3 regions of the Amorphus suaedae genome follow, and region 2 is predicted to be linked to each of the others. Evidence: riboswitches for the same ligand, from Rfam matches in the RefSeq annotation. Region 2 holds a riboswitch; each other region holds the start of a gene.

Region 1 (9,446 bases), on a different contig from region 2:
GACCATGGTGGAGACACGCTCGTCCAGCTCGACGAGCAGCGACTGCAGCTGGTGCAGCTTCTCGGTGCCCATGGCATCGCGGATGCCGCGATAGACCGCGCGGCATTCGGGCGCAACAAGCTCGAAAAGCGCGGCCCCCCGTTCGTTGAGCGAGATCAGCATCCGGCGCATGTCAGTCGGGTCGGGGCGGCGCTTGATGTAGTCGCGTTGCTCGAGCTCCCGCACGATTCGTGACAGCGACGGAAACAGCAGCGCCGTCATGCGCGACAATTCCGTCATCTCGACCTCATCTAGGGATTCGATCGTCCAGATGACTCGCCACTGCGGCTCCGTCAGGCCGTACTTGCGCAGCAATGTCCGGAAACAACTCATGACGGTCTCACGCGCCCTCACGATCGACAGCGGAAGAGCTTCGGCGACTTGTTCTTTGGTTAGTTGAGGGTGCGTCGACTTCTTCGCCGATTTCGTCTTGGCCATTTCGTTCTATCACCGTTTCTACATGTCAGAACTTCTCCCGCATGCCGGGAACAGAATCAAGTTGCGGCGAGGCGGGGGGATCAATTAATAAATGTGTTAATAAAAATATCTCGGGAGGACCCCATGCGATGCACTCTCATGCGACGTGTGACCAACGGATGCCGTTCCGACGGTCGGGCGCCGGCGTCGACGGTGCGGCATGCTCGATTCTGACGCAACGTTCGCGCCATTCCGTCCGTTGGATCTTGCGGTCATCGATGTCGACGCGGAGACCCGTCCCGATGGCGCGACGCTGCTTCGGTCGCGCCAGCCGCTGGAGACCTATCCCACGTGCCTGACAGCGCGGCTGCTCGAGGGAGGCCGGCATTTTCCCGACCGGGTTTTCATTGCGGAACGGCGTGCCGGAACGCGCGGGTGGCGCCGGCTGACCTATGGCGAGGCGGCCCAGGCAATCCAGTGTGTTGGGGCCGCGCTGCTGGCGCGGGGTCTGACGTCGGAAACCCCCATCGCGATCCTATCGGGCGCCGGCATCGACCACGCGGTGCTCGCCTATGCCGCCCAGCATGTCGGCATACCCTATGCGCCGGTGAATCCTGCCTATTCCCTCCTTGCCGGCGGTCAGGCCAAGCTTGCCCATGTCCTCGCGAAGCTGACGCCCGGTTTGATCTTCTGCGACGACATCGCCTCCTATGCGGAGGCGATCGCCGGTGCGGCTCCGACCGGGTGCGAGGTTGTGGCTTCGAATCCGGGGAATGGCGACGCGACACCCTTCTCGACCCTTCTCGCAACGCCGGTGAGCGCTGCGGTCGGGCGCGCCGCGGATGCCATCCGCCCGGACACGGTGGCCAAGATCCTGTTCACGTCGGGCTCGACCGGAGTGCCTAAGGGCGTGATCAACACCCATCGGATGCTGACGAGCGCGCAGCAGATGTTCGCCCAGGCGCTTCCGTTCGTTGCCGGGCGGCCGCCGGTTCTCGTCGACTGGCTGCCCTGGCACCATACGTCCGGCGGCAACCAGATCCTCGGGATGGTCCCGTATCTCGGCGGTAGCCTCTATGTCGATCCGGGCAAGCCGACCGCCGAGGGCATGGCGATCACCGTCGACTCCCTCAAGGACGTCGCGCCGACAGCATACTTCACCGTACCGAAGGGGCTCGCCGAACTGATCGTCTATCTCCGCGACGATCCGGCCTTTGCCCGACGTTTCTTCGGCTCCGTCGAGTTTGTGTTCTACTCGGGCGCGGCCCTGTCCGATCCCGTCCTCGAAGCCTTCGACCGCCTGTCCGTCGGAGCTGTCGGCTTCCGAACCCCGGTGATGAGCGCCTACGGGGCGACGGAGACCGCGCCGTTTTCCCTGATCGCCAACTGGCCGAGCGAAACCACGGGGCTCGCCGGCCTGCCACTTCCCGGCGTCACCCTGAAGCTGGTCCCGTCGCAGGGAAAATACGAGGCGAGGGTCAAGGGCCCGAACGTCATGCCCGGCTACTGGCGGGAGCCGGAGCTGACACGCGCGGCCTTCGACGACGAGGGGTACTATTGCAGCGGCGACGCGCTCGCGCCGTTGTCGGATGATCCAGGCCGGGGCCTGCGCTTCGACGGTCGGCTGGCGGAGGATTTCAAGCTCTCCACCGGAACGTGGGTCAACGTCGGCGGACTGCGAGAAGCCTTTCTTGCCCGTGCCGGACTGGCGGCCCAGGACGTCGTTCTGGTCGGGGAGGGGAAGGACGGCGTCGGGGCAATCGTGTTCCTCGCGCCGGATGCCTGTGGCGCGCTCACCGGCGGCCGGGTTTCCTCGCACGAGCTGGCGGCGTCGAACCCATTGGTCCGGGATCATTTCCAGTCGGTTCTCGACGATCTCGCCGGGCGAGCCACCGGATCGTCGACGTTCGTCGGACGGGCGATCCTGCAGGCGTCGCCACCCTCGCCGGAGCAAGGCGAGGTGTCCGACAAGGGCTCGCTCAATGCCCGCCGGATCGTGGAAAATCGCCCACAGGAGCTGGAGGCGCTCTTCGCAGCGGCTCCCGATCGACGGGTGCTGCTCGCCGGCAAGGTGCCGGCGGGATGAAGACGGGCGCGGGTCGTCCAAGTTTGGAGCGTAACCGAATGGACCAGGGCGATCTGGAGATCAGCGTCCGTGACGGAGTCGGCGTGGTTGCAATCGCCCGGCCGGAGACGAAGAACGCGCTGCGCCGTCGCACGTTCGAAGAACTGCGGGCGGCAATCGCCGGCTTCGTTGAGACCGACGACGTGCGGGCGATGGTGCTGACAGGGACGGAGGGGACGTTCTCCTCCGGCGCGGACCTGTCCGATCCCATGATGGGCAATCACCTCCCACCGGAGAAGAGGGGCGCTGCCTGTGCCGAGGTGCTCGACAGCCTCATGCATGCGCTGATCCGCGACATCCGCAATGCTCCTTTCCCCATTGTCACTGCGGTGAACGGGATCGCTGCCGGTGGTGGGGTGGGCCTTGCCCTTGCCGGCGACGTCACGATCGCGGCGCGCTCGGCAGGCTTCCTTCTGACGTTTACCTCCAAGCTCGGGCTGGTGCCCGACCTGGGCACGTCCTGGCAGCTCGCTCATCATCTCGGGCGCGCGCGGGCCCTCGGCGTGGCGCTGCTCGGCGAGCGGATTTCCGCCGAGAAAGCCGCAGGCCTTGGCATGATCTGGGATGTGGTCGCCGACGACGTCCTGCAGGCTACCGCCATGGAATTGGCCCTGCGGCTCGCCGCCGGCCCTCTCAGCGGTCAGGTCGCGACGCGCCGGCTGGTGGATCGCGCGTTCGTCAACGGCTTCGATGCCCAACTCGATGCAGAGCGTGATGCCCAGGCCGGTCTTGTCGGCGGCCCGGAGGTGGAAGAGGCCATGCGTGCCTTTGGAGAAAGGCGTACTCCAGACTTTACCGGTATCGGCAAACCGAAATGAGCGGGCAGCATGCCGGGCGGGGTTCAGAGCAACTCAGGACGGCTGGTCGATCGCGGATCGCTCGAGAGTGAGTGCTTTGGCCACTTGCTCGGCATTCTGACCGGGTCGATCTGAACCGAAATGGTCGCCGCAACGGGAAGCAGCCGCATCATCGCCGCCTTGTGGCAAACCGGGCATCTGGTGGCGTCGGGTCGGCATCGCTGGCTGGACGGCGAGGAGTTGCGAGCGCACCGCACTGGCTGAGGCATCACCCCGACCATCCGTTCAACAGCCGATCTCGGCCCGGATCGCGTCGACCTCCTTCTTGGAATGACAGATGTTTTCGCACGGGATGCCGTCGTTGTCGGCGTCGGCGCGTTTGTAGCCGTCGCACCACATCTGCACGGCTTCCCGGCAGCTCGAAACCGCCTTGCAACTGCGCTTCGCCGCGACCTGATCTGCCGCTGGCCCGCGGGCGCTTTCTGACGCGGGGGCAAACCCGGAGATGCCGGCAGCACTGACCTGCGGAACCGCAGCCGCGCCCAATGCCGTCACGCAGACGAAGGTAACGATCAGCCTGTGCATTCCCCCTCCCGGTTCACCCCATGTGAGGGAAGCGTCGGGAGCAATGCAAGCTCGCCGAGTGGTCGGCGAGCGCGATTGCAGTGAGCAGGCACAGGGGCTAGGCGCGCGGCGGTCTATCGCCAGCCGGCGCGACGCTTGCCCGGGCCGCGGCTCCAATCAAGGGTCGGGCCGTCCCGCTTCGCCAGTTCCCGTCCGCCCCGCATGGCCTGCCTGAACGGGCGGACCGCCTTGAGCGCCGCGCGCGGGCGCGTGACCGTCCGACCGTCCGCAAGGACGAGCGACGCATCACGCGCATCCAGCGCGGTGATCCGCCCCGTCCTCAGGCTGCCGTCGACGGCGACGCTCGCCACATCGCCGATCTTCTGACGTGCTTTCATGGCAGATCCTCCTTTTTGATCACCCGGCCTTTTCCGGCCGTTATGGCCGTTCGCTCGCCATGGGAGAGCGAGGCGGCCGCTCCTCGTCGCGGCGGCGGGACGCGGATCGTGACGGATAGACCCGCCAGAGAGGCTAAGGGGCACTTGAGCCACCACCTTTGTGGTGTGCGCCCGATGCGGGCTGCCTCATCCGCCGCAACGGTGGAAGTGACAACGCATTGCCTACCGGCCGGGTTCCGCTGGACGGTGAAAAAGTCTGGAGGAGCACGGCCGCCCGGACGGCACCCGATGCACAGACGACCAGCGGTCGCCAAGGCATCAGCCGCAGGTCGGTGTCATACGCGGTTCGGAGGGGAGGCGGACAGGCGGAGGTCTGAAGATCACTCGACGCCTAGAACGAAGAGGTGGCTCCCCGGGCCGGATTCGAACCAGCGACCGATCGGTTAACAGCCGATTGCTCTACCACTGAGCTACCGAGGAACAGGGCCACGTCTTTCGTTAGGAGGCTGGCTATATCAAGCCTTCCCGGCGTTGCCAAGCCCGCCCATCTACATGTTGGCGCTCCGGCTGTGGATGCAAGTCCGGCGCCCGGATTTCGGGCCCGCGAAAAGCCCCGTGGGCCGGGACGGCATGGGAATGAGCACGTCGGCGCATGCCGCCGCGTGGGTTTTGGAGAGAATGAGGGATCGATGGCAGAGATCAGGCTCGGGCGCAGACGCTTTCCCCTGCCGCGCTCGCGGCCGGTGCGCGTTGGGCTCGGCGTCGCGCTGATTCTCGGCGGCGTGCTCGGCTTCCTGCCGATCCTGGGGTTCTGGATGCTGCCGCTCGGGGTGATCGTGCTCTCCGTCGACAGCCCCGTCATGCGCCGCCTGCGGCGCCGCACCGAGGTGTGGTGGGGGCGGAAGCGGCCGTTCGCCGGCAGACCGAAGCCCGGACCCGGAGCCGAGCGCCCCGCGGCGGATCGCTGAGTACCGCCCAAGGCTGAACCGGCCGATCGGCGCTGCCCGATTGCATGGCCGCCGCATTTCTTGCATGGTCGGCGGGTGCTTCGGTGAGCGGACGGCCTGTCCGTCGGCTCTTCGGGAATGCGGTGAGCGGCGCCTGTCGGGCGCGCGAAGCCGCAGCTGCCCCCGCAACTGTAAGCGGCGAGCCCTTTCTCCTCGGCGGTCCCGACCGCCAGCCACTGGGAAACCGGGAAGGCGGAGGAGGGGTCGTGACCCGCGAGCCAGGAGACCGGCCGAGCGCGCACGACTTCATCCCGGGCCGTCGGGTGGACGGCTCATGGAGGCCCGCTATGTCTGATCCGGCGCTGTCCGGCCCCACTTTCCGTGCTCGACCCGGCCCCCGCGCCCCCTATGCGGGCGGTGCCCGTGCGTGCCGGCGCCTCGCCGCTTCCATGCCGCTGCGTCCCTGGCGCGCAGGCGGCCGATGAGCGCGACGGCCAAATCGGTGCTGGTGCTCGGCGGCGCACGCTCCGGCAAGAGCACCTACGCGGAATCCCTCGTCGAGGCTTCCGGCCGCACCCCCGTCTACGTCGCCACCGCCGGACCCGCGCGCGACGGCGAGATGGCCGACCGCATCGCGCACCATCGCGCCCGTCGCGGCGATCACTGGCGCACCGTCGACGCGCCGCTGGAGCTTGCGGAGGCGTTGCTCGAGGCCTCCGGGCCCGACACCGCGATCCTTCTCGATTGCGCCACGCTGTGGCTGTCGAACCTCCTGGAAGCCGGCACCGAACCAGATCGCGCGGTCGGCATCCTCGCCGAGACGCTTGCCCGCCTGCCGGGCCCCGTCGTCGTCGTCAGCAACGAGGTCGGCAGCGGCATCGTGCCGGCCAACGCGCTCGCGCGTGCCTTTCGCGACCACCACGGTCGCATGAACCAGCGCCTGGCCGCCGCCATGGACCATGTCGTCCTGGTGGTCGCCGGCCGCGCGCTCGTCCTTCCCAAATCCCCATCCCCGGAGATCGTGCTTTGACCCTCGCACCCCGCATCCCCGCCACCATCGTCACCGGCTTCCTCGGGGCGGGCAAGACGACCCTGATCCGCCGCCTGCTGGAACGCACCGACGGCAAGCGCATCGCCGTCATTGTCAACGAGTTCGGCGACCTCGGCTTCGACGGCGGCCTGGTCGCCGAGTGCGTCGATCCGGACTGCGCCGACGAGGACGTCATCGAGCTCACCAACGGCTGCATCTGCTGCACGGTGGCCGACGACTTCCTGCCCGCCATCGAGGCGCTGCTGGACCGGGCCGTGCCGCCGGACCACATCGTCATCGAGACCTCGGGGCTGGCGCTGCCGCAGCCGCTGGTCGGCGCGTTCGCCTGGCCGACCGTCAAGACCCGAGTCACCGTCGACGGCGTGGTGACGCTGGTCGATGCCCACGCGCTGTCGGAAGGCCGGCTCGCCTCCGATCTCGCTGCCGTCGAGGCGCGCCGACGGGCCGACCCGGCGCTCGATCACGAAAGCCCGATCGAGGAGCTGTTCGAGGACCAGCTCACCTGCGCCGATCTCGTGGTGCTCACCAAGACCGACCTCGTCGACGCGGCGTCGCTCGCGGCCGTGCGAGACCAGGTCTCCGGCCGCATCCGCGCCGGCGTGCAGACCGTCGAGGGTCGCGCCGGCGACGTTCCGGTCGACGTGCTGTTCGGCATCGTCGCCGCCGCCGAGGAGGACGTCGCCGCGCGCGCCGGCCATCATGGGGTCGATCACGACCACGAGCACGACGATTTCGATTCCTTCGTGGTCATGCCGCCCGCCTTCGCCGACGTCGACGGCGCCCGCGCCTGGGTGGAGGCGATCGTCGGCCGCGACGATGTGCTGCGCGTGAAGGGGCGGCTCGCCGTTGCCGGCCGTCCGGCGCCGCTGGTGGTCCAGGCCGTCGGGCCCCGCGTCGAGACCTGGTTCGGCCGTCCGGGCGAGGCGGCCGGCGGGGTCGTGGTGATCGGCGCGCACGACATGGATCGGAGCGCGGTCGAAGGGCTGATGGCGCCCGCGTCGGCCTGATGCATCTTCTCGCGGCCCGCTCCTCCGGTATCGAAAGCGCCGACGAGGCGGTCGATCTCGACCTGACGCCGGCCGAGATCGTCATCCTGTCGGCTGCCGATTCCGAGCTGTCGGCGTTCGCCGAAGCCGCCGAGGCGCTGCCCGACGACTTTCCGAGCCTGCGGCTGGCCAGCCTTGTCACGTTGGCCCACCCGCTGTCGGTGGACCTGGCGCTGGAGAAGACCTTCCGGCACGCGAAGCTCGTCATCGTGCGGCTGCTCGGTGGCACCGCCTACTGGCCCCACGGCGTCGACGCCCTGGAAACGCTCGCCCGCCAGCGCGGCGTGCAGCTGGCGATCGTGCCGGGCGAGGCGCGCTGGTCGGAGGCGCTGGCGAAGCTTGGCACCGTCGGCGAGGACGACGCCCGCACCTTCTGGCGCTACTGCGTGGAGGGCGGCGCCCGCAACCGCGCGCATGCGCTGCGCTTCGCCGCCCATCTCCTCGGCCGGGCCGAGCGCCCGCCCGAACCGCAGCCGATCCCGCTGGCCGGCTGCTACTGGCCGGGCGAGGGCGCCGTCGGCTTCGACCGTGTGCGGGCGAACTGGCGCGATCCCGGCGCCCCCGTCGCCGCCCTGGTCTTCTACCGGGCCCACCTCCAGGACGGCGCCACCGCGCCCTCCGATGCGCTGGTGGAAGCGCTCGTCGCGCGCGGTCTCAATCCGCTGCCGATGTTCGCCTCCAGCCTGCGCGACGGTGCCCCTGCCGAGGTGGTGGCGGCCGCACTCGCCGCCACCGATCCGGCGGTCGTGCTCACCTCCACCGTGTTCTCCGCCGCCGGCATCGGCGATGCCTACGCCGGCACCGCGCTGGACCGGACCGGTGCGCCGGTTCTGCAGGTCGTCCAGGGCGGCTCGTCCCGCGACGGCTGGCTGGAGAGCACGCGCGGCCTCGGCATCCGCGACCTCGCCATGAACGTGGTGACGACCGAGATCGACGGTCGGATCCTCACCCGCGCCATTTCCTTCAAGGAGGAGGCGCCAGTCGACCCGCGCACCGAGTGGCGTCCGGTGCGCCCCGTTCCCGTGGCCGACCGTGTCGATTTCGTCGCCGACCTCGCCGCGCGCTGGGCCAGGCTTCGCCGCACCCCGGCGGCGGAGCGCCGGATCGCCCTGGTGCTCGCCAACTACCCGACCCGCGACGGGCGGCTGGCCAACGGCGTCGGTCTCGACACGCCGGCCTCGACGGTCGCGCTCCTCGATGCAATGAGAGCCGCCGGCTACCGGGTCGAAGATTCACCGCCGACCAGCGACGCCTTGATGGAGCGGCTGACGGCCGGACCCACCAACGCGCCCGGCTCGGGCGATCGCACCGGCGGTGTGAGGCTCTCACTCGAAGCCTATCTCAGTTTCTTCGCGCAACTCCCTGAGGATGCGAGGGAAAAGGTCGTTGCGAAGTGGGGCGATCCCGCCACGGACCCCTCGCTCGTGGATGGCGCGTTCCGGCTCGCCGTCCATGTTCTCGGCAATGTCGTGGTCGCCATCCAGCCGGCGCGCGGCTACGACCGCGACCCCAAGGCGACCTATCACGACCCCGATCTGCCGCCGACCCACGCCTATCTCGCCTTCCATTGCTGGCTGCGCGAGGCGTTCGCCGCGGACGCGGTCGTCGAGGTCGGCAAGCACGGCAATCTGGAATGGCTGCCGGGCAAGGCGCTGGCGCTGTCGGCGTCGTGCTTTCCCGAGGTCGCGCTCGGCCCGTTGCCGACCGTCTACCCGTTCATCGTCAACGATCCCGGCGAAGGCAGCCAGGCCAAGCGGCGGACCGCCTCCGTCATCGTCGACCATCTGACGCCGGCGATGACGCGGGCCGAAAGCCATGGCGCCGCCGAAACGCTGGAAAATCTCCTCGACGAGTTCTCGCTGGCGGATGCCGTCGATCCGCGCCGGGCCGACGTGCTCCGCCGCGACATCGTCGATCTGGCCATCGCGCGTGGCTTCGACCGCGACATCGGTGTGGATTTCGCCGCCGATCCGGAAGCCGCCCTGGTCGCCCTCGATGCCCACATCTGCGACCTGAAGGAACTGCAGATCCGCGACGGCCTGCACATCCTGGGGCAGTCGCC
Region 2 (9,446 bases):
GCGGGCCTTCTGCGCCGCCTTGAAGGCCTGCAGCTGGCGGGCGACGAGGCCCTGGTAGCCGTCCTCGCCCACCCAGCGGCGGTTCCACTCGTCGAGCCCGGCGATCGGTTCGCCCGCCTTGCGCGCCTCCTTGAAGGCCTTCGCCTTATCGACCTTCTCCGGAGTCTTTTCCGGGATCACCTTCTGCGGGCCGGCCAGGTGTGCATGGTAGTCGTTGCCGACCGGGCAGACGGCGAGGCAGCGCGGACAGTCGCCGAAGGATCCCACGACGCGCAGCAGCCCCTGCCAGAAGCCGTAGATGTCGCGGCTTTCCACGATCTCCTTGCGGCGCGCATCGTCGTCGGTGTCGATCATCTCCTCGAAGACGCCCAGCGACGTCATGAAGCCGAATTCCTGGGCGGCGGTGGCGCAGGCGCGCTTGTCGATGCCGAAGTGCTTCACCGCGTCGGTCGGGCACGAATAGAGGCAGCGCGAGCAGGATTCGCCGATGCAGACCTGCTCGGTGATGCGCTGGTCCGGCTCCAGCTCCAGTTCGGTCAGGATGCCGGTGAGGTAGATGCGCGGCCCGAACTCCGGCGTCAGGATGTTGACCTCGAGGCCGAACGTGCCGAGCCCGGCTTCGATGCCCAGATGACGGGTCGACAGCCGGCCGTAGGAGGCGGTCTTCAGGTCCCAGTCGGTTTCCTGGGCGGCGGTGACGAACGACGGGTGCCCGTCCCGCTCCAGCGCCTCGGCGAGCTTGTGGGCGATGATGTCCATCCGCCGCAGCACGAGCATGTCCATGTACTGGACCGCCGCCGACGCCTTGGCGCGGAACACCGCCACCGGAATGCGCGAGATGATGACGATGACGCTCTTGCAGTGGGGCGAGATGCGCTCGGGCGTCTGCGGCCAGCGCGGATCCGGCGGGAACGCGTTCAGCGTCTTCGCGCTGGCGATGCCGACAAGATCGGCCCCGAGTTCCATGGCGAGCGCTTTGACGGCGGCGGAATCCATTCAAGCCCTTTCGCTGGATCCGGCGCGCGGACCCGGAGCACACTCTGGAACCGTTATGATGTCGGCCGCAGCCCCCGCTGACTAGCCCGATCGCGCCCCTCTAGCCCAATTCGGCCCGCTGCAATAGATTGCGCCAGATCGCACAGGATCACGGCAGGCTTGGCCGGTGGATTGGCCTCGAAAGCCGCCTTGCGACCACGGGACCGGAGACCGGAAAGCGCATGACCGTCCTGAATCCGCCCCAGCCCTTTTCGGCCCACGCCGCCGTCGAAGGCGCCTCGCCCGGGCTGGCCAGGCGGCACGTGGCGCGCTTCTTCCGCACACACGACCTGACGACCGCGACCGACCTGCCGGGCTTCCGCCACAGCCATGCCAGCGTGGGCGGGCTGTCGCTGAACCATCTCACCTATGGCACCGAGACGGTGATCGGGATGCCGCCGCTGCGCGACTTCTACATGCTGCAGTGGACGCTGGAGGGGGCAGCGACCTACCGGCAGGAGGGCCTCGAACAGACGGTGCGCGCCGGCGGCCTGTTCGTCGTCAACCCCGACCGCCGCACCGAGAAGACGTGGGACGCTTCCTGCACCCAGCTGATCGTGCGGCTGGACCGCTCGCTGCTGGACACCGCGGTCGCCGGATGGCGCGCGGAGGAGACCGGCCGGATGCCGGAGGCCGATCGGACGGCGCTCGAACCGGTGCTGTTCGCGCCGTCACCCACCGTCGAGGAGGCCCGCACCGCGAGCCTGTTCGCCTTCCTGAGGGCGCTCGCCGGCGATGCCCGCGCGGGCGACGTCGGCTGGGCCCATCCGCGGCTGGCGGAACGGGCCGGCGCGGTCCTCGCCGACCTGATGCTGACGGCGCTCGACCATTCGGCCGGCGGGTGGCTGATCCATGCCGGATCGGCCCGGCCGCAGGCGCTGTCGCGGGCGGAGGAGTTCATCAAGGTGCACGCCCGCGAGCCGCTGCGCCTCGACGACATCGCCGAGGCGGCCGGGGTCAGGCCGCGCACCCTGCACAAGGCGTTCCAGCACCATCTGGGGCTGACGCCGATCGCCTATGTGCGACAGGTGCGGCTGGATCTCGCCCGACGTGACCTGATGGAGGCGGCCCGCAGCGGCCGCACGGTGACCGACGTCGCCACCGACTGCGGCTTCGACCACCTGAGCAAGTTCGCGGGAAGCTACAAGGCGCGCTACGGCGAGAGCCCGTCCGAGACCGTGCGCCGGTTCCGGACGGGCTGAGACCCGGAGGTCAGGCGTGCGCGATGCCGTCCGCCGTCTCGCCGGCGGCGAAGCGGTGGAAGAGCGCCCCGACCAGCCCGCCGAGCAGCGACCAGGACAACAGCGTCGTCATCAGCGCCGCCACCACGAAGCGGTGCTCCAGCGCCTCCGGCACGGCGGTCTCCATCTCGGCGAGCATCGGCGCACCGATCAGGTGGGGGACGGCGAAGAGGACCACGGCCGCGGCGGCGGCCAGCGGCGAGCGGACGAAGGCGATCAGGCCGAGGCTGACGGCGGTTGCCACCACCGTGCCGATCCACCACGCCTGGCGCGCGCCGAGCTCGGCCGCCGGCATGCCGGGAAGCTCGGGCGGAAGCCCCAGCGCCGGCGCCCAGGAGAAGATCACGAAGCCGGCGAGCCCCCAGAGGAAGCCTTCGCGCCAGGTGATCGCGCGCCGCGACAACACCAGCCCCGCCGTTAGCAGCAGGCCGAAGCCGACCTGGGTTATGACGTTGAAGAGCGTCGTATAGGCGGTGCGCTCGAGCCCGTCGGCCGGCGCCCAGAAGGCCGGCTCGTGGTGGGCGGCCGCCTCGGTCTCGGCGGGCGCGGCGCCATGGTCGCTGCCGGCGGCGCCGTGGTCGTGTGCGGCTTCCCCGCCGTTCTCGTAGACCTCGGCGGCGAGGATCAGCGGCACGGTTCCGAAGTGCTGGACGACGGTCACCGCGAGGCCGACCAGAAGGCCCGCGAGGACGGCGGTGAAGACGATGGGACGGAAAATGGACATGAACGGCTCCCTGTGGCCGCCTTGCGCGCCGAACGCACCCTGACCGTCTCCACCCCGGATCATCCGAGCGCGGAAACAGGCTCAAGCTGCTCGCCCGGGACCCGTTTTCGCACGACCGGGCGTCATCGCCCGACCGGGAAGGCCTCCGGAGCGTCCGGCCGCACGGCCGACATCATGACATGAGAGACGCCGGTCCGCACGGGGCGTCCGGACGTCAGGAAAATCTCAGACCCGGTCGGTGACCGGATGTCAGTGACAGGGGAAAGCGTTCGAATGCCGCATGTCGTGGGCGGCGTTGTGCACGGCGGGCAGCTGGGTGAACCCGGCCACGCCGATGACGAACACGCCGAGGAGCATCGCCGACAGCGCCTGGACGACGGCACTGGACGAGCGGGAGACGCGGATGGAAGAGGAAGAGGCGGAAGCTGAAGTCGGGGACATATTGACCCTCCCGGTCAAGCATGAGCAAGGACGGGCCGGACGGACGTCCGGCCAGTGTCGCGCTTGGCAGGTCTCCTGGCTTGCGGGTCACCATCTCCGTTCAGCCTTCCCGGCCAATGGCCAGTGGCAGAAACGAACGGACACTCACCGCTCACAGTTGCGGGGGCAGCCACGGTCTCGGCCCCTTTTGGGTCGTCCTCACCGTGTTCCCTTTTCATCCCGGGGACTCTCGTCCCGCGAGAACCAACGCACCAACGAGATAAGCCGGTGCGCCGCAGCATGTCAATCGGAGCGGGGGTAAACGGCGCGTCTGAGATCGCGGCTGGTGAGGTGAAACCGGGCGTCGGAAGGCAGGCCTGCCCTGGCGATCTTCGCCTCGGCGGCAGCCCGGAAAAGACCGTGGTTGGCGGCAAAGAAGGCCATGCAGGATTCGGCTGTGGCGGGGCCGTCGAGCAGCGCGCGGAAGGCGAGTCGGTGCACGAGGGCGGCCCCTGCCCCGACCGCGAATTCCAGCGCGTCGAGGTCCGTGCGCCAGACGGCGGCGCGGTCCCCGCCGGTCTCCGTCACCGGTCGCAGCGATAGAGGCGGATGTCCGGATCCCCCTTCCAGGAGAAGTACACCTTGCCGCCGGCCGTCTTGCCGAACAGCGTCGCGCTTCCCGCCGCATCACCCTCGTCGGTGCACTGGATGCCTTCGACCCGGAACATCCCGTCGGCGCGGGAGCGGATCTCCTTGACCTTGCACTCGAAGGGACCGATCGCCACCCGCGACTTGGAGATCTCGGCGTCCATCCCCTGGCAGCTCGGCCCGGTGGAAAAGTGGCCGAGGAATTCCTGGGCGTGCGCCGGCACGGCGAAGAGGAGCAGCGTAAGCACGGACAGGCGGGCGATCATGGGCGAGGCACCTCGTGGCTGGCGGGGTGCCGACGGACGGGCCCGCTATTTTTCAACAAAGGCCTTTTCGATGACGAAATGGCCGGGGTTGGCGTTCGACCCCTCGTCGAAGCCGCGCCCCTCCAGGAGCTTTCCGCAGTCTGCCAGCATGCCGGGGCTGCCGCACAGCATCACCCGGTCGGCCTCCGGCGACAACGGCTCCAGCCCGAGGTCGGACGTGAGCTTGCCGGTCTCGACCAGCTCGGTGATGCGGCCGCGGTGCTTGAAGGGTTCGCGCGTCACGGTGGGATAGTAGAGCAGCTTGTCGCGCACGACGTCCCCCAGATAGGGGCTCTCGAGCAGTTCGGAAACGATCTTCTCGCCGTAGCCGAGTTCGCGCACCTGGCGGCAGCCGTGGACCAGCACGACCTTGTCGAAGCGCTCGTAGGCCTCCGGATCCTTGATGACCGACAGGAACGGCGCCAGGCCGGTGCCGGTGCCGAAGAGGTAGAGCGTGCGGCCGGGCAGCAGCGCGTGCTGGACCAGCGTGCCGGTGGCCTTCTCGCCGACCAGGATCGGGTCGCCCACGGCGATGTTCTTCAGCCGCGAGGTCAGCGGGCCGTTCGGCACCTTGATGGAGAAGAAGGACAGCTCCTCCTCGTAGTTGGCGCTCGCCATGGAATAGGCGCGCAGCAGCGGCTTGCCGTCCACCTTCATGCCGATCATCGTGAACTGGCCGTTCTCGAAGCGGAAGGTCGGGCTGCGGGTGGTGGTGAAGGAGAACAGCGAATCCGTCCAATGGGTGACGGAGAGGACGCGTTCTTCGTTGATGGCCGCCATCAATCTGTCCTTCTGGTCGCGCGGGCCGCTCGCCCGCTGTGGCCGTCCGCCGCCCTGCCCGGGCTGTGCGGTGCTCTGGCCGTCATGTCGTGGCCCGCGCGCGGGTCCCGGGACCCGCGCAGGCGTGGTGCGCTTGTAGACCGTGCTGCCCGCGCCTGAAAAGGTAAGTCATGCTTCCGCACGGGGTGGTCAAGGGCAAGTTTTACTCAATGCCCGTCCGGCAACCTGGGCGCAAGAGGGCTCGGATGTCCTTGCGCCATCTCAAGTCCCTCGCCGAAAGGCGCCGCGAGACGCGCCGGACCGTCGATATCGGGCCGCGTCTTACCCCGGTCACGATCTCCGGCTTGAAGGGCTGCCGTCCCGCCACGGCATACGGCGGGGCGCCCCTGATCCGGGCCGGCGCCCTGCCGCCCCGGCACCCGCAAGCGACAAAGGATCCTTCATGCGCGCTCCCGGCCTCGGCCTTCTCACCCTGCTCGTTCTCGCCGGCCCTGCCCTCGCCCTCGAACTGCCGGCGCAGGATCGGGCGGCGCTGGAGACGCGCGTCGAGACCTTCGACACGGCGATCCGCGCCAACGACACCGACCAGATCGTCGACGTCGTGCCGCCGAAGGTGCTGGCATTCATCGCCGACAAGGCCGGCGTGCCGCTCGACAAGCTGAAGGAAGGGCTCGCCACCCAGATCGAGCAGGCGATGGCCGACGTCACCATCGTCTCGTTCGGCATGGACCTGGACACGGCCGAGGTCGGCGAGAGCGCCACCGGGCGCACCTATCTTCTGGTGCCGACGCATACGGTGATGCAGGCAGAAACCGTCGGCAAGGTCGAGACGAAGACCCACACGCTGGCCTTCGCCGATGGCGGGAAATGGTACCTCGTGCGTCTCGACAACGAACAGCAGAAGGCGATCCTGAAGGAAGCCTACCCCGAGTTCGCCGACATCACCTTCCCCGAAGGGACGATCGAGATCGTCGAAAAGAAGTAGTCCGCCGCTCCCCCTGCGCGCCCGGGCCCCCTTCCGGGCATGCCTCCCCGGACCGGCCGTTCGCAACCCTGCACCTGCGGTCGCAAGGGCGCCCAAACCGCGTGCCGAGCGCGGGATGCCCGCGCACCGCGTCAGCCGGTCCCCGATGGGCAGCGCCGTGCGAATGGAATCGCCCTAAATCACGAATGTGCTAAAATGCAACGATAGATAGGCCCTCCCAGCCGAAAGACGCGTGCCGAAGTCAGACATCGAAGCTCTCTTGTGACGCGGGAGACTTGCACATGCCACGGCGCTCCATTTTCCTCGTTCTCGCCTCCACCTTCGTCGCGTGCCCGGCGCTCGCCCAGGACGCGGTGACCACCGACGCCGGCACGATCGAGGCGTCCCAGGTCGAGCGCTTCTTCAAGCAGCCGGGCTATTCCCCCTACGCGGGGCGCGACTTCCCGACCCGCCCGCTGTGGGGAGAGCAACATCTGCACACCTCGTGGTCGCCGGATGCCTTCGCTGGCGGTACACGCGTCGGCCCGGACGAGGCGCTGCGCTACGCCAAGGGGGAGGAGATCACCTCGAACACCGGCCAGCGGGTCAAGCTTTCGCGCCCCTACGACTGGATGGTGGTCGCCGACCATTCCGACGCGCTCGGCGTCGTCGCGAACATCTACGGCGGCGACCCGGCGCTTCTGGCCGATCCGGTTCTCAAGGGCTGGCACGACGGCATGAAGAAGGGCGGCGACGCGGCGACTGCCGTGGTGATGGAGATGATCATCCTTCAGGGCGCGGGAAAGCTTCCCGCCGCGATGACCGACAAGGACACCCAGTTCGATATTTGGCGAAAGATGACGGAGATCGTCGAGAGCCACGACGATCCGGGCACCTTCACCGCCCTGATCGGCTACGAATGGACCTCCAACTACGGCGGCGGCAACAACCTCCACCGCAACATCATCTACCGCGACGGCAAGGCGCTCGCCGACCAGGTCCGGCCGCTGACCACCTTCGACACCGAGCTCCCGAACAAGCTCTGGGACTGGATGGAGTCCTACGAGGAGACCACCGGGGGGCGGCTGCTGGCCATCCCGCACAACGGCAACCTGTCGAACGGCCTGATGTTCGCGACCGAAACGCCGGACGGCAAGCCGATCGACGCCGACTGGGCCATCCGGCGCAACAAGTGGGAGCCGCTCTACGAGGTGACCCAGAGCAAGGGAACCTCCGAACAGCATCCTTCGCTGGCGCCGGCGGACGAGTTCGCCGACTTCGAGATCTGGGACAAGGGCAACCTCAACGTGATGCCCAAACAGCCGGGCATGATCCAGTACGAATACGCCCGCGAGGCGCTGAAGCGCGGGCTGAAGCTGGAGGACGAGCTCGGCACCAACCCGTTCAAGTTCGGGCTCGTCGGCTCCACCGACGATCACACCGGCATCTCGTCGGCGGAGGAGAACAACTTCTTCGGCAAGTTCCCGGCCAGCGAGCCGGGACCGGAGCGCTCGACCGGCAACGCCTTCGACTTCGAGGGCCGCACGGTGAAGGACTGGCAGCTCGGCGCCTCGGGGCTCACCGCCGTCTGGGCGAGCGAGAACACCCGCGCCGCGATCTGGGACGCGATGAAACGCAAGGAGGTGTACGGCACGACCGGCCCGCGGATCTTCGTGCGCTTCTTCGGCGGTTGGGATTTCGTTCCCGAGGATGCGCTCGGGCGCACGCCGGCCACGATCGGCTACGCCAAGGGCGTGCCGATGGGCGGAGACCTGACGCCGCCCACGCAGCCCACCGGGGCGCCCAGCTTCCTGGTGGCCGCGCTCAAGGATCCGTTCTCCGGAAATCTCGATCGCATCCAGATCATCAAGGGCTGGGTCGATGCGGACGGCGGGCTGCAGGAGAAGATTTTCGATGTCGCCTGGTCCGGCGACCGCACCCCCGACGCCGACGGCAAGGTGCCGCTGGTGGGGAACACCGTGGACGTTGCGAACGCCACCTGGACCAACACGATCGGCGCGCCCGAACTGATCACCGTGTGGCAGGACCCGGAGTTCGATCCGTCGCTCAAGGCCTTCTACTACGCCCGGGTGATCGAGATCCCGACGCCGCGCTGGACCGCCTACGACGCGGCCTATTTCAAGGACGCCGACTTCCCGGCCGACGCCACCATGGAGGTCACCGAGCGCGCCTACACCTCGCCGATCTGGTACACGCCGGCAATGTAGTTCCCTCGTCCTGCGGGACGGCCGAGCAACCGCCCCGACCTTCTCGTAAGACGGATGACCAGGGAACAAATACTTGATGGCCGTCAAGTCCTTCCTCAGATCGCCGCTGGTGCACTTTTTTGTCCTCGGAGCCTGTATTTTCGGGGCTTATCGACTGATCGACCCGAAGCCCGCTGTGTCGCCCGCCGATGCGATCACGATGAGCCGGGATGACGCAACGCGCCTGGTCGCCCAGTTCAACTCGGCATGGAACCGCCCTCCCAGTGCGGAAGAACTGAAAGAGCTCATGCACAAGTGGGCCACGGAAGAGGCCCTGATGCGCGAGGGGCTGACATTGGGCCTGGACCGCGGCGATCCGGTCATCCGGCAGCGGGTGGTCTTGAAGATGCAGTTTCTGGCAGAGTCCGGCGCTTCAACGCAGAAGCCCGATGATGCCCAGTTGCAAGCCTATGTCGATGCAAACCCCGACAGGTTTGAGCAGCCAGCCGAGGTCGCGTTCTCGCAAGTCCTGCTGTCGCCGGCCGAGGATCCCGTCGCGATAAAGGTCGCACTCGATGGCGGCTCCAACCCAGCGCAAATGGGCGAGGTCGGCTTGCTGCCGGCGTCGATGCCAATGACGCAGGTTCCGGTCATAGGCCGGATTTTCGGAGCGGAGTTTGCATCGGCGCTTGCCAAACTGCCGGTGGGTGCCTGGCAGGGGCCGGTCAAGAGCGGCTATGGCCAGCATCTGGTGCGTGTGACCGGACGTAGCGCCGCCCGGCTCCCGCCGCTTTCGGAAATTCGCACGCTCGTCGAACGCGAGTGGCGCGCGGATCAGACCAGGCAGACGCGAGAGGCGTTCGGAAAGCAATTGCTCGGCCGCTATACGGTCACGTTGCCGCCGGCCGAGGAGGTTCTGGGGAAATGACCCGCCTCGTCTTGGCTTTGTTCCTCACCTTCAACGCGTTGCTGCCCTCGGCGGTGTCCGCGCATGCACTCGATCCCGGTTACCTCAACCTCGAAGCGCTGGGCCAGGACCGCTGGCGCGTCACATGGCGGGTGCCCGACGTGGGGGGCAGCCCGATGGCGCTTGCCGCGCAGCTGCCGGATGGGTGTTCCGGC
Region 3 (9,446 bases), on a different contig from region 2:
CGGGCACCATGCGCTGCAGCGGCGCGCCCACCACCGCGACATCCATGCCCACGTGCTGGAGGACATCGAGCGGGTGCGGGTCGTGCGCGAGGCGATCGGCGACACCTGCGAGCTCTACGTGGACGCCAACTGCAGCCTCGATCCGACCTGGGCGCGCTTCCTGGCGGACCGGATGGCGGAATACGACATCTCGTTCTTCGAGGAGCCGGTGCGCGACAACGACGTCGTCCGCATGCGGGATCTGCGCGAGCAGACCGGCATGCCGGTGGCGGCGGGCCAGAACGAGGGCCAGCTGTTCCGCTTTCGCGACCTGCTGGTCGGCGGCGCGGTCGACGTGATCCAGCCGAACGTCGTCATCTGCGGCGGCTTCACCGCCGGCCTGAAGATCGCCGGCATGGCCCAGGCCCACAACGTCGAGATCGCCAACGGTGGCGCGTTCCCCTTCCACAACATGCACCTGCATGCCGGACTGGCGCATGGCGGCCTCGTCGAGTGGCACCTGATCTCGGTGGAGATGTGCAAGGAGCTGTACTCCGACCTGCCGGAGCGCAACGGCTCGATGCTGACGCTTCCGGAAACGCCGGGGCTGGGCTTCGTCGCCGATGCGGACGCGCTGCGCGAATACGCCAAGCGCCCGACCTCGCGCGGCACCGGCAAGGGCTGAGGCGATGGCCGGCAGCTGGAGCTCGGTCGACGATCTGCGGCTCAGGGCCCGACGCCGTCTGCCGCGGTTCGCCTTCGACTTCATCGACGGCGGCGCGGGCAACGAGGCGAGCCTCCGCCGCAACGTCGAGGCCTATGGGCGCGCGACGCTGACGCCGCGCGTGCTGCGCAACGTCGACGGCGATCTGGCGACCGCCACGCCGTTCTTCGGCCGGACGTGGCGGGTGCCGTTCGGCGTCGCCCCGATCGGCATGGCCGGCATCGCCTGGCCGGGGATCGACGGCTGGCTCGCCGCCGGCGCCGAGCGCGCCGGCGCGCCCTACACCGCCTCGACCCCCGCCACCGACACGCTTGAGGCGCTGCGGCAGGCGGCGCCGACCTCGTCGTGGTTCCAGCTCTACGTGGGCAAGGAGCAGTGGATCGTCGACGACCTGCTGCGCAGGGCGGAGGCGGCCGGCTACGACACCCTGCTGGTGACCGCCGACGTGCCGAAGCCGGGCAAGCGGCTGCGCGACATCCGCAACCGCTTCATGCTGCCCTTGCGGCCGAGCGCGCGGATGGCCTTCGACGTGGCCACGCACCCGGCGTGGTCGCTGGCGATCGCCCGCTCTGGCTCGCCGCGCTTCCGCAACCTGGAGACCTATACCGAGAGGAGTTCGGCGAGCTCGCTGGCCGAGTTCATGGCCTCGCAGAGCTCCGGACGCCTCGACTGGGGGCTGTTTGACGAGATCCGGGCGACCTGGAAGGGCCGGCTGGTCCTGAAGGGGGTGCTGTCGCCGGCCGACGCCGTCGAGGCGGTCCGCCGCGGCGCCGACGGAGTGGCGGTTTCCAACCACGGCGGCCGGCAGCTCGCCTCCGCGCCGGCGACCCTCGACGCGCTGGGCGCGGTCCGCGCGGCGCTCGGCCCGGACGTTCCGGTCCTGCTCGACGGCGGCATCCGCAGCGGCGAGGATATCCTCAAGGGGCTGCTGGCGGGGGCGGACTTCGTGCTGATGGGGCGGCCGTTCGTCTACGCCGTCGGGGCCTATGGCCAGGCGGGCGCCGAACGGGTGTTCGATCTTCTCCGGGCCGAGCTGGTCAACGCCATGGCCCAGATCGGCCTCGCCGACATCGCGAACCGCGCCGACTTCACGGACTGCTTGCGCCTCGGCTGAGGCCGTTGCATCGAAGTGCCGGCGCCCGCGCCAGCACGAATTGGCCAGCATGGAATGGATGAAGTCGTGAGCATCGTCGAAAGCAGCCGCGAGACCGCCAGCCCGCCCGAGGTCGAGCTGGGGCTCCTGGAGGAGTTCGTCGGCTTCTACCTGCGCCTGGCCTACGAGAGCGCGTTCCAGGATTTCTCCCAGGTGCTCGGTCCCGATTCGCTGAAGCCGGGCAACTTCGCGCTGCTGTCGCTGATCCACGAGAATCCCGGCATCACCCAGACGGTGCTGGCGCGCGCCAGCGGCCGGGACAAGTCGAGCGTGACGGCCGGTCTGCGGCAGCTCGAGGACAAGGGCCTGATCGAGCGCACCCGCCTGGAGGACGACCGCCGCTCCTACGCCAGCCGGGTGACGCCGGAAGGCCTGGTGGTCTACGAGCGCATCGCCGACAAGGCCCACACCCACATGCGCCGGCTCGACGACATCATCGGCGACCGCAAGCCGATGCTGATGGCCGCCCTCAAGGACATCGTCGCGGGGCTGGCGCAGAAGGCCGCCGACGACAAGCTCGGCTGAGCGGCCGGGGCGGGCGCCGCGCTCCGACGGGGCATTGGCGGAGCTAGATCTCGCCCAAGCCCATCATCCGGGCGATCTCGTCGGCCGCCACGGTTGCGGCGACCTCGCCGTCGCCCACCGAGCTCTCCAGCTCGCGCACCCGAGAGCGGACGTCCGGGCGCATGTGGATGGCGGCCATCATCTGTTCGCGGATCATCGTCCACATCCAGGCGACCTGCTGGCGCTGGCGCTTGGCGTCGAAGCTGCCGGTCTTCTCGCCGCTGGCGCGGTGGTTCAGCACCTCCTGCCACAACCGCTCCAGGCCGTCGCCGGTGAGGCCGGAGACGGTGATGACCGGCGGCCGCCAGGCGGCGTCGGAGGCGGTCAGGATCTGCAGCGCGCTGCGGTATTCCGCCGCCGCCTGCATGGCCCGGGGCGCGTTGTCGCCGTCCGCCTTGTTGACGGCGATGACGTCGGCGATCTCGATGACGCCCTTCTTGATGCCCTGCAGCTCGTCGCCGGCGCCGGGCAGGCCGAGGACGAGGAAGGTGTCGACCATTTCCGCCACCGCCGTCTCCGACTGGCCGATGCCGACGGTTTCCACCAGCACCACGTCGTAGCCGGCCGCCTCGCACAAGAGCATCGTCTCGCGGGTGCGCGCGGCGACGCCGCCGAGCGTGCCGGCCGAGGGGGAGGGTCGGATGAAGGCGTTCGGATCGACGGCGAGGCGCTCCATCCGCGTCTTGTCGCCGAGGATCGAGCCGCCGGTGCGGGTGGAGGAGGGGTCGACCGCCAGCACCGCGACGCGGTGGCCGGCCTTGGTCAGCATGGTGCCCAGCGCGTCGATGGTGGTGGACTTTCCGACGCCGGGCACCCCTGTGATGCCGAGGCGGACGCCGCCGCCGGTGTCGGGCAGCAGCGCCTGCAGGAGGCCGCGGGCGCGCCTGCGGTGGTCGATCTTCTTCGATTCCACCGTCGTGATGGCGCGGGCGAGCGCCGCCCGCTTGCCGGAGCGGATGCCGTCCAGGAGACGGTCGAGCTCCGGATCGGGTCCAGTCGGGGAGGGGGTGTCGCGATCGCTCGTCATGGGGCTCGAACTTTGCCCCAGATTCGCCGCGGCCGCGACACCCGGGAGGGACGGCCGGTCAGGACTTCCAGATGATGCGCTGAAGCTCGGCATCCTTGAGGTCGCTGGCGCTCGGCAGTTCGTCGAACGGTCCGCGGTAGCCGGGGATCGCGAACACCAGCGTCACGTCGCTGGCGCCGCGCGACGGGCATACCGCCATGCCGCGCCACAGGTTGCGGCCGACGCGGCAGGAGGAGCGGCTGACGCCGGCCTGGGCCATCGACATGCCGATGCGTTCGCCGCGCGGACCGGTCAAGTGCTGGGTGACGCCGTGGACCTCGCCGACCATGCCGTTCGATCCCTTGAAGACCTGGATCACCTGGATGCCGTCGCGGAACACCGCGAGCGTCCACGAGGTGCTGTTCTCCTGGGCCGTCTGGACGGTGCGGACCTCGCCCCACGGAAGCGCTTCCTTCAGCGCGGACTCCGAATAGCGGGTCGAGCCGTTGACCGGGCCGGCGCCGCTGCTGGTGATGCTGAGGTAGGTCTCGGTCGGGTAGGTGGCCTCGTCGCCGCTGGAAACGCAGCCGGCCAGCGACAGGGCGAGCGCGGCAATCAACGCGAAACGCATGGTGTCTTTCCTGGTTACAGGGTGAGAAAACGGAGCGGCCGGACGTCGGGTCCGGCCGGCGGGGCCCATAGGGCGCCAACAGAGTGAACGAACGGTCAATCCGCGACGACCTCGACGGGCTGGCGCGTATGGAAGACGCCTGTCTGGTGGAAGCGTTCCTTGTAGATCGACTTCAGTTCGCCGAGTTTGCCGGTCGCCTCGGCCGTGTCGGGATGGACGATGACGAGCATCTTCGTCGTTTCGGTGAGGACGCCCGAGGCTTTGGTGGAGGTCCCCTGGCCGTAGGCGGACAGGACCGTCAGCCCGTCGGGAAAGCGCGGGGTGACCTCGTCGGCGAGGAATGTCGACCACTCCTGCTCGCTGACGCCGCCGTCGGGACTTTCCATGCCGAAGTAGATCGTCGACTGGACCATGGCGGTGTCGGATTGCGCCGATGCGTCGCGGCCCATGAGGGGAGACGCGGCGAGGAACGCGGCAAGGACGACTGCAACGATGAAGCGCGGCATGGGAACCCTCCGTTGGCGATGTGTTTTTCTGTCCGCCGGAAATAGCATTCTTTCACGTGTTTGAGCATTCCCCCGTCGGCGGCGCGGCGCACGGCCCCGTGATCGCCGGCCGTCACGCGCTCCAGCGGTCGTGGCGGACGACGGCGTCGAGCGGCAGGCGCGATGCCCAGCGCCGCGCCTCCAGCTCCGGACGGTCGAACAGCCGGTCGACGAAGCCGACGCAGAGATAGGCGACGATCGCGACCTCGGACGGGATGCCGAGGATGGCGCGCACGTCGGCCTCGCGGAAGATCGACACCCAGCCGACGCCGACCCCTTCGGCGCGGGCGGCGAGCCACAGATTCTGCACCGCGCAGACGGTCGAGTAGAGGTCGGTGTCGGTCTGGTGGGTGCGGCCAAGCACCACCGGCCCGCCGCGGCGGCGGTCGCAGGTGACGCAGATGTTGAGGGGCGCCTTGCGGATGCCTTCGAGCTTCAGCGCCCGGTAGCGCTCCGCCCGCTCCCCCACGAACATGGCGGCGGCCTCGGCGTTGGCGGCGAGGAACGCGGCGTGGATCTCGGCCCGCACTTCCGGGTCGCGGACGAGCAGGAAGGTCCACGGCTGCGACAGCCCGACGGACGGCGCCGCGTGGGCGGCCTCCAGGATCCGCCGGAGCACGTCGTCGGGCACGGGATCGGCGCGGAACTCGTCGCGCACGTCGCGCCGGCTGCGGATCGCCCGGTAGACGGCGGCACGCTCGGCCGGATCGAACGCGCCGGCGGGCACGAGAAGGTCGGCGGACGGGTCGGGGACGGCGGAATGCGGCATGGGTCGGCCTCGCGACGGCAACGCCCCGCCGCGATCCAGGCGGAAGGGCCATCGCGTTCGGCCGGTCTTCTGGCTCCGGTTCATCCCCGTCCGGCGCCTTCCCGGCCCAGAGCAGTTCCCGTTCGGATCAAGCGATCTGAACGAAAGGGAATTGCTCGTCGATTGGTTGGCCAGTGGCAGTCTGCCGGACAGGTCCCCGTTACAGCGTCGGGCACGCTACGGATTTGCACCGCATTTCCGATTCTCCCGCGCGAGGCGGGCACCGAACGGGCCAAGTCTGGCGAAACGGGGCCGCCGGAGCAAGGGCCGCGGTGTCAGGGGCGATCATTCCGACGGGGGCGTGTCGGGTTCTTCCCTGTCGGGAGAGGTCGGGGCATCAGTCGTTCGGGCAGACGAGATTGACGCCGAGCGTGTAGCAGCCGCTCGCCCGGGTCCGGGTCGGGGAGGGCGGCCCGATCGAATCGGAGCCCGGATCGGGACGGGCCTCGCGCGGGCCGATCTCGTCCGGATCCGGCTGGGTGGAGGCCGGCGCCGTCCCATAGGGAACGCCGTAGCCGGGCGGCGGTCCGGAATTCCGCCAGGCCCAATCGCCGATCGCGTCCAGCCCGACCGCGCCGGCCGCGGCGGCCGCGCCCCAGTCCGCCGCGTCCCGCTTGTCGTACATCGACGGGCTGTAGCGGTCGGCCTGCCAGTTCGCTGGCGGAGCGTTGAAAGGCTGCTGTCCGCCCGAAGGCGCGCCGTAGCCACCGTCCGGCCCGGCGCGGGACGGCGACCGGCTCCAGCCCCGATCGTCCACGCGCTGGATGGTACGGGCGTGCGGCGCATCCGCCATCGCCGCGGCTCCCGCATGACCCGCCAGAGAACCGGCCGATGCCGTTGGCGCGCCGATCAGACCGACCAGCCCCACGGCCATGAGAGCGAGGCGAGCGGAGCGGCAGCTCGGTGTGAAGGCGCGCATTTGGTTTTCCCCGGCCAGGCATCAGCGGATGCGGCAAGGAAACGGCTCGAGCCTGTCGCCAGGCTTGCCTATCCGGAAGCAGGGCGTCGATCATGTTTGCGCGCACTCGCGACAAGTCGGCGGAGCCGCGTAAGCCACGCCGTGGGGATCACAACGCATGCTCGCTTTCCCGGCGCGAGACGGACGTTAGCAGAGCGCTTATTCTGCAAAATCTCAGAGATACACTACAAAAATACTAAGTTTGGAAATCCTAGCCGCATGCTTTTGTAAAAGATAAATCTAAAGTCACTGGTTGCAATTTATACCATAGCAGGGTGAATAGATCCTCGGAGACTGCGTAGCATACGGGTTGTTCGCTGACTCATTCGAGTACGGACTTCCGTAACGACCGTAGGGGTTATTAATTGAGTCTGGGCTATAGGGACTTCCGTAACGACCATATGGGTTGGCGACAGAGTTTGGATCGTAGCGATTGTTATTTAAGTTACCAAGGTATCGACCATCTTGAGAGCGCAGATAAGGTGAGGACTGCGCAAAAGCATTCGTGATGGCGATGAGTGAAACTATGGTGACGACTATGGTGCGGCGCATCGCTTTCTCCTATCCGAAGGCTAATATCCTGCACCCTTCGGTGGTGTTGGGCAAATGACCTCTTGTCTTGATTTGTGTGACGCTCAGCCGGGCAGCGACGCCCGCCCGAAGGCGTGCGGCAGCAGGGCGTCGATGGAGGTGGCGAGCACCCGCGACAGGTCGCCGGCGCAGCACAGCACCGGAATGTCGGCGTTGGCGAGGCCGGCGAACTCGGCGATCATCTGCCGGCACCGGCCGCACGGGGTGACGATGGCCGAGGCGGTGCTCCCCGCGCTCTTCAGGTGGCCGGTGACGGCGATGGCGGTGACGACGCGGTCGCCGGCGTTGTTGGCGGCCACCAGCGCGGCCGCTTCGGCGCAGATCGCCAGCCCGTAGGAGGCGTTCTCGAGGTTCGACCCCTGGTAGACGGCGCCGGACGCGGCGCGCACGGCGGCGCCAACCGCGAAGCGGGAATAGGGGGCGTGGGCGTTGGCGGTGGCCGCGTAGGCGGCGCGGCAGAGGGACTGGTCCTCGGCCGAAAGCTCGGCCAGCGGCCGGCCGCCCTCATCGGCGTCCGGGGCGGTCACCGGCGGGCTCACTCGGCCGCCTGGCGGGGCGCGTAGCCGAGCTTTTCGTTGAGCTTGGCGATGAGGTCCACCGCGGCATCGGCGATCACGGTGCCGGGCGGGAAGATCGCGGTGGCGCCGTCGCGGTAGAGGGCCGCGTAGTCCTGGGGCGGGATGACCCCGCCGACGACGATGAGGATGTCCTCGCGCCCCTCGTCGGCAAGTGCGGCTTTCAGCGAGGGCACCAGCGACAGGTGGCCGGCGGCGAGCGACGAGACGCCGACGATGTGCACGTCGTTCTCCACCGCCTGCCGGGCGCATTCCTCGGGCGTTGCGAACAGCGGACCGATGTCGACGTCGAAGCCGAGGTCGGCGAAGGCCGAGGCGATCACCTTCTGGCCCCGGTCGTGGCCGTCCTGGCCCATCTTGGCGACCAGGATGCGCGGCCGCCGGCCGTCGTTCTCCTCGAACGCCTCGACCAGCTCCTGAACCTTCCGGATCTTCTCGCCCATCGATCCGCTCTCCCGCTTGTAGACGCCCGAAATGGTCCGGATCTCGGCCTTGTGGCGGCCGAACACGGCCTCCATGGCGTCGGAGATCTCGCCGACGGTGGCCTTGGCGCGGGCCGCCTCGATGGAGAGCGCCAGCAGGTTCTCGCCCCCGGCTGCCCCGGCGGTCAGGCGCTCGAGCGCGGCCTTGGTGGCGGCCTCGTCGCGCTCGCCGCGCAGCCGCGCGAGCTTCTCCACCTGGCTCTTGCGCACGGCGGCGTTGTCGACCTTGAGGACGTCGATCTCGGCCTCGTCCTCGGGCTTGTACTTGTTGACGCCGACGACCGTCTGCGCGCCGGAATCGATGCGCGCCTGGGTCTTCGCGGCGGCCTCCTCGATGCGCAGCTTGGGGATGCCGGCCTCGATGGCCTTGGCCATGCCGCCCAGCCCCTCGACCTCCTCGATGTGGGTGAGGGCGCGGGCCGCGAGATCGGCGGTCAGCCGCTCGACGTAGTAGGAGCCGCCCCACGGGTCGATCGGGGTGGTGGTGCCGGACTCCTGGGCGAGCAGGATCTGGGTGTTGCGGGCGATGCGGGCGGAGAAGTCGGTCGGCAGCGCCAGCGCCTCGTCGAGTGCGTTGGTGTGCAGCGACTGGGTGTGGCCCTGGGTGGCGGCCATCGCCTCCAGGCAGGTGCGGACCACGTTGTTGAAGGGATCCTGCGCCGTCAGCGACCAGCCGGAGGTCTGGCAGTGGGTCCTGAGCGACAGCGACTTTTCCGACTGGGGCGCGAAGTTGTCGCGCATCAGCTTGGCCCAGAGCAGGCGGCCGGCGCGCAGCTTGGCGATCTCCATGAAGACGTTCATGCCGATCGCCCAGAAGAAGGAGAGGCGCGGCGCGAAGGCGTCGATGGACATGCCGGCGGCGACCCCGGCGCGGGCGTATTCGATGCCGTCGGCCAGCGTGTAGGCGAGCTCCAGGTCCGCCGTCGCGCCCGCTTCCTGCATGTGGTAGCCGGAAATCGAGATCGAGTTGAACTTCGGCATGTTGGCCGAGGTGTAGGCGAAGATGTCGGAGATGATCCGCATCGACGGCTTCGGCGGGTAGATGAAGGTGTTGCGGACCATGAACTCCTTCAGGATGTCGTTCTGGATGGTCCCGGCGAGCTTCTCCTGCGGCACGCCCTGTTCCTCGGCCGCCACGATGAACAGCGCCAGCACCGGCAGGACGGCGCCGTTCATGGTCATCGACACGCTCATCCGGTCGAGCGGGATGCCCTGGAACAGGGTGCGCATGTCGAGGATGGAATCGATGGCGACGCCCGCCATGCCCACGTCGCCGGCCACCCGCGGGTGGTCGGAATCGTAGCCGCGGTGGGTCGGCAGGTCGAAGGCCACCGACAGGCCCTTCTGGCCGGCGGCGAGGTTGCGCCGGTAGAAGGCGTTGGATTCCTCCGCCGTCGAGAAGCCGGCGTACTGGCGGATCGTCCAGGGCT

Evidence for each region. A riboswitch is a leader RNA that binds a small molecule or an ion and turns the genes downstream of it on or off. The one in region 2 is predicted to bind cobalamin.
Region 1: linked by a shared signal. The riboswitch ahead of cobU (bifunctional adenosylcobinamide kinase/adenosylcobinamide-phosphate guanylyltransferase) and the one ahead of AB7M35_RS20905 (CbtB domain-containing protein) in region 2 are both predicted to bind cobalamin.
Region 3: linked by a shared signal. The riboswitch ahead of bluB (5,6-dimethylbenzimidazole synthase) and the one ahead of AB7M35_RS20905 (CbtB domain-containing protein) in region 2 are both predicted to bind cobalamin.

What each region holds. Positions count from the first base shown of each region.
Region 1 covers NZ_JBRJIT010000001.1:175,958-185,403, forward strand. Annotated here, with positions in the region: gene hpaR (homoprotocatechuate degradation operon regulator HpaR) at 1-477, opposite strand, end outside; gene AB7M35_RS00775 (feruloyl-CoA synthase) at 677-2,542, shown strand; gene AB7M35_RS00780 (enoyl-CoA hydratase-related protein) at 2,581-3,399, shown strand; gene AB7M35_RS00785 (excalibur calcium-binding domain-containing protein) at 3,664-3,963, opposite strand; gene AB7M35_RS00790 (hypothetical protein) at 4,077-4,340, opposite strand; tRNA gene AB7M35_RS00795 (tRNA-Asn) at 4,746-4,820, opposite strand; gene AB7M35_RS00800 (hypothetical protein) at 5,030-5,308, shown strand; cobalamin riboswitch at 5,361-5,596, shown strand; gene cobU (bifunctional adenosylcobinamide kinase/adenosylcobinamide-phosphate guanylyltransferase) at 5,769-6,317, shown strand; gene cobW (cobalamin biosynthesis protein CobW) at 6,314-7,345, shown strand; gene cobN (cobaltochelatase subunit CobN) at 7,345-9,446, shown strand, end outside.
Region 2 covers NZ_JBRJIT010000002.1:1,538,108-1,547,553, reverse strand. Annotated here, with positions in the region: gene AB7M35_RS20920 (hypothetical protein) at 1-996, opposite strand, end outside; gene AB7M35_RS20915 (AraC family transcriptional regulator) at 1,218-2,237, shown strand; gene AB7M35_RS20910 (CbtA family protein) at 2,248-3,000, opposite strand; gene AB7M35_RS20905 (CbtB domain-containing protein) at 3,250-3,441, opposite strand; cobalamin riboswitch at 3,489-3,704, opposite strand; gene AB7M35_RS20900 (hypothetical protein) at 3,724-4,008, opposite strand; gene AB7M35_RS20895 (hypothetical protein) at 4,005-4,334, opposite strand; gene AB7M35_RS20890 (ferredoxin--NADP reductase) at 4,380-5,153, opposite strand; gene AB7M35_RS20885 (hypothetical protein) at 5,596-6,138, shown strand; gene AB7M35_RS20880 (DUF3604 domain-containing protein) at 6,420-8,345, shown strand; gene AB7M35_RS20875 (peptidylprolyl isomerase) at 8,422-9,252, shown strand; gene AB7M35_RS20870 (HupE/UreJ family protein) at 9,249-9,446, shown strand, end outside.
Region 3 covers NZ_JBRJIT010000001.1:1,803,173-1,812,618, reverse strand. Annotated here, with positions in the region: gene AB7M35_RS08210 (mandelate racemase/muconate lactonizing enzyme family protein) at 1-664, shown strand, start outside; gene AB7M35_RS08205 (alpha-hydroxy acid oxidase) at 669-1,817, shown strand; gene AB7M35_RS08200 (MarR family winged helix-turn-helix transcriptional regulator) at 1,884-2,381, shown strand; gene meaB (methylmalonyl Co-A mutase-associated GTPase MeaB) at 2,425-3,447, opposite strand; gene AB7M35_RS08190 (DUF1131 family protein) at 3,506-4,057, opposite strand; gene AB7M35_RS08185 (DUF3574 domain-containing protein) at 4,153-4,563, opposite strand; gene bluB (5,6-dimethylbenzimidazole synthase) at 4,676-5,371, opposite strand; cobalamin riboswitch at 5,414-5,653, opposite strand; gene AB7M35_RS08175 (hypothetical protein) at 5,748-6,203, opposite strand; gene AB7M35_RS08170 (cytidine deaminase) at 7,004-7,486, opposite strand; gene scpA (methylmalonyl-CoA mutase) at 7,495-9,446, opposite strand, start outside.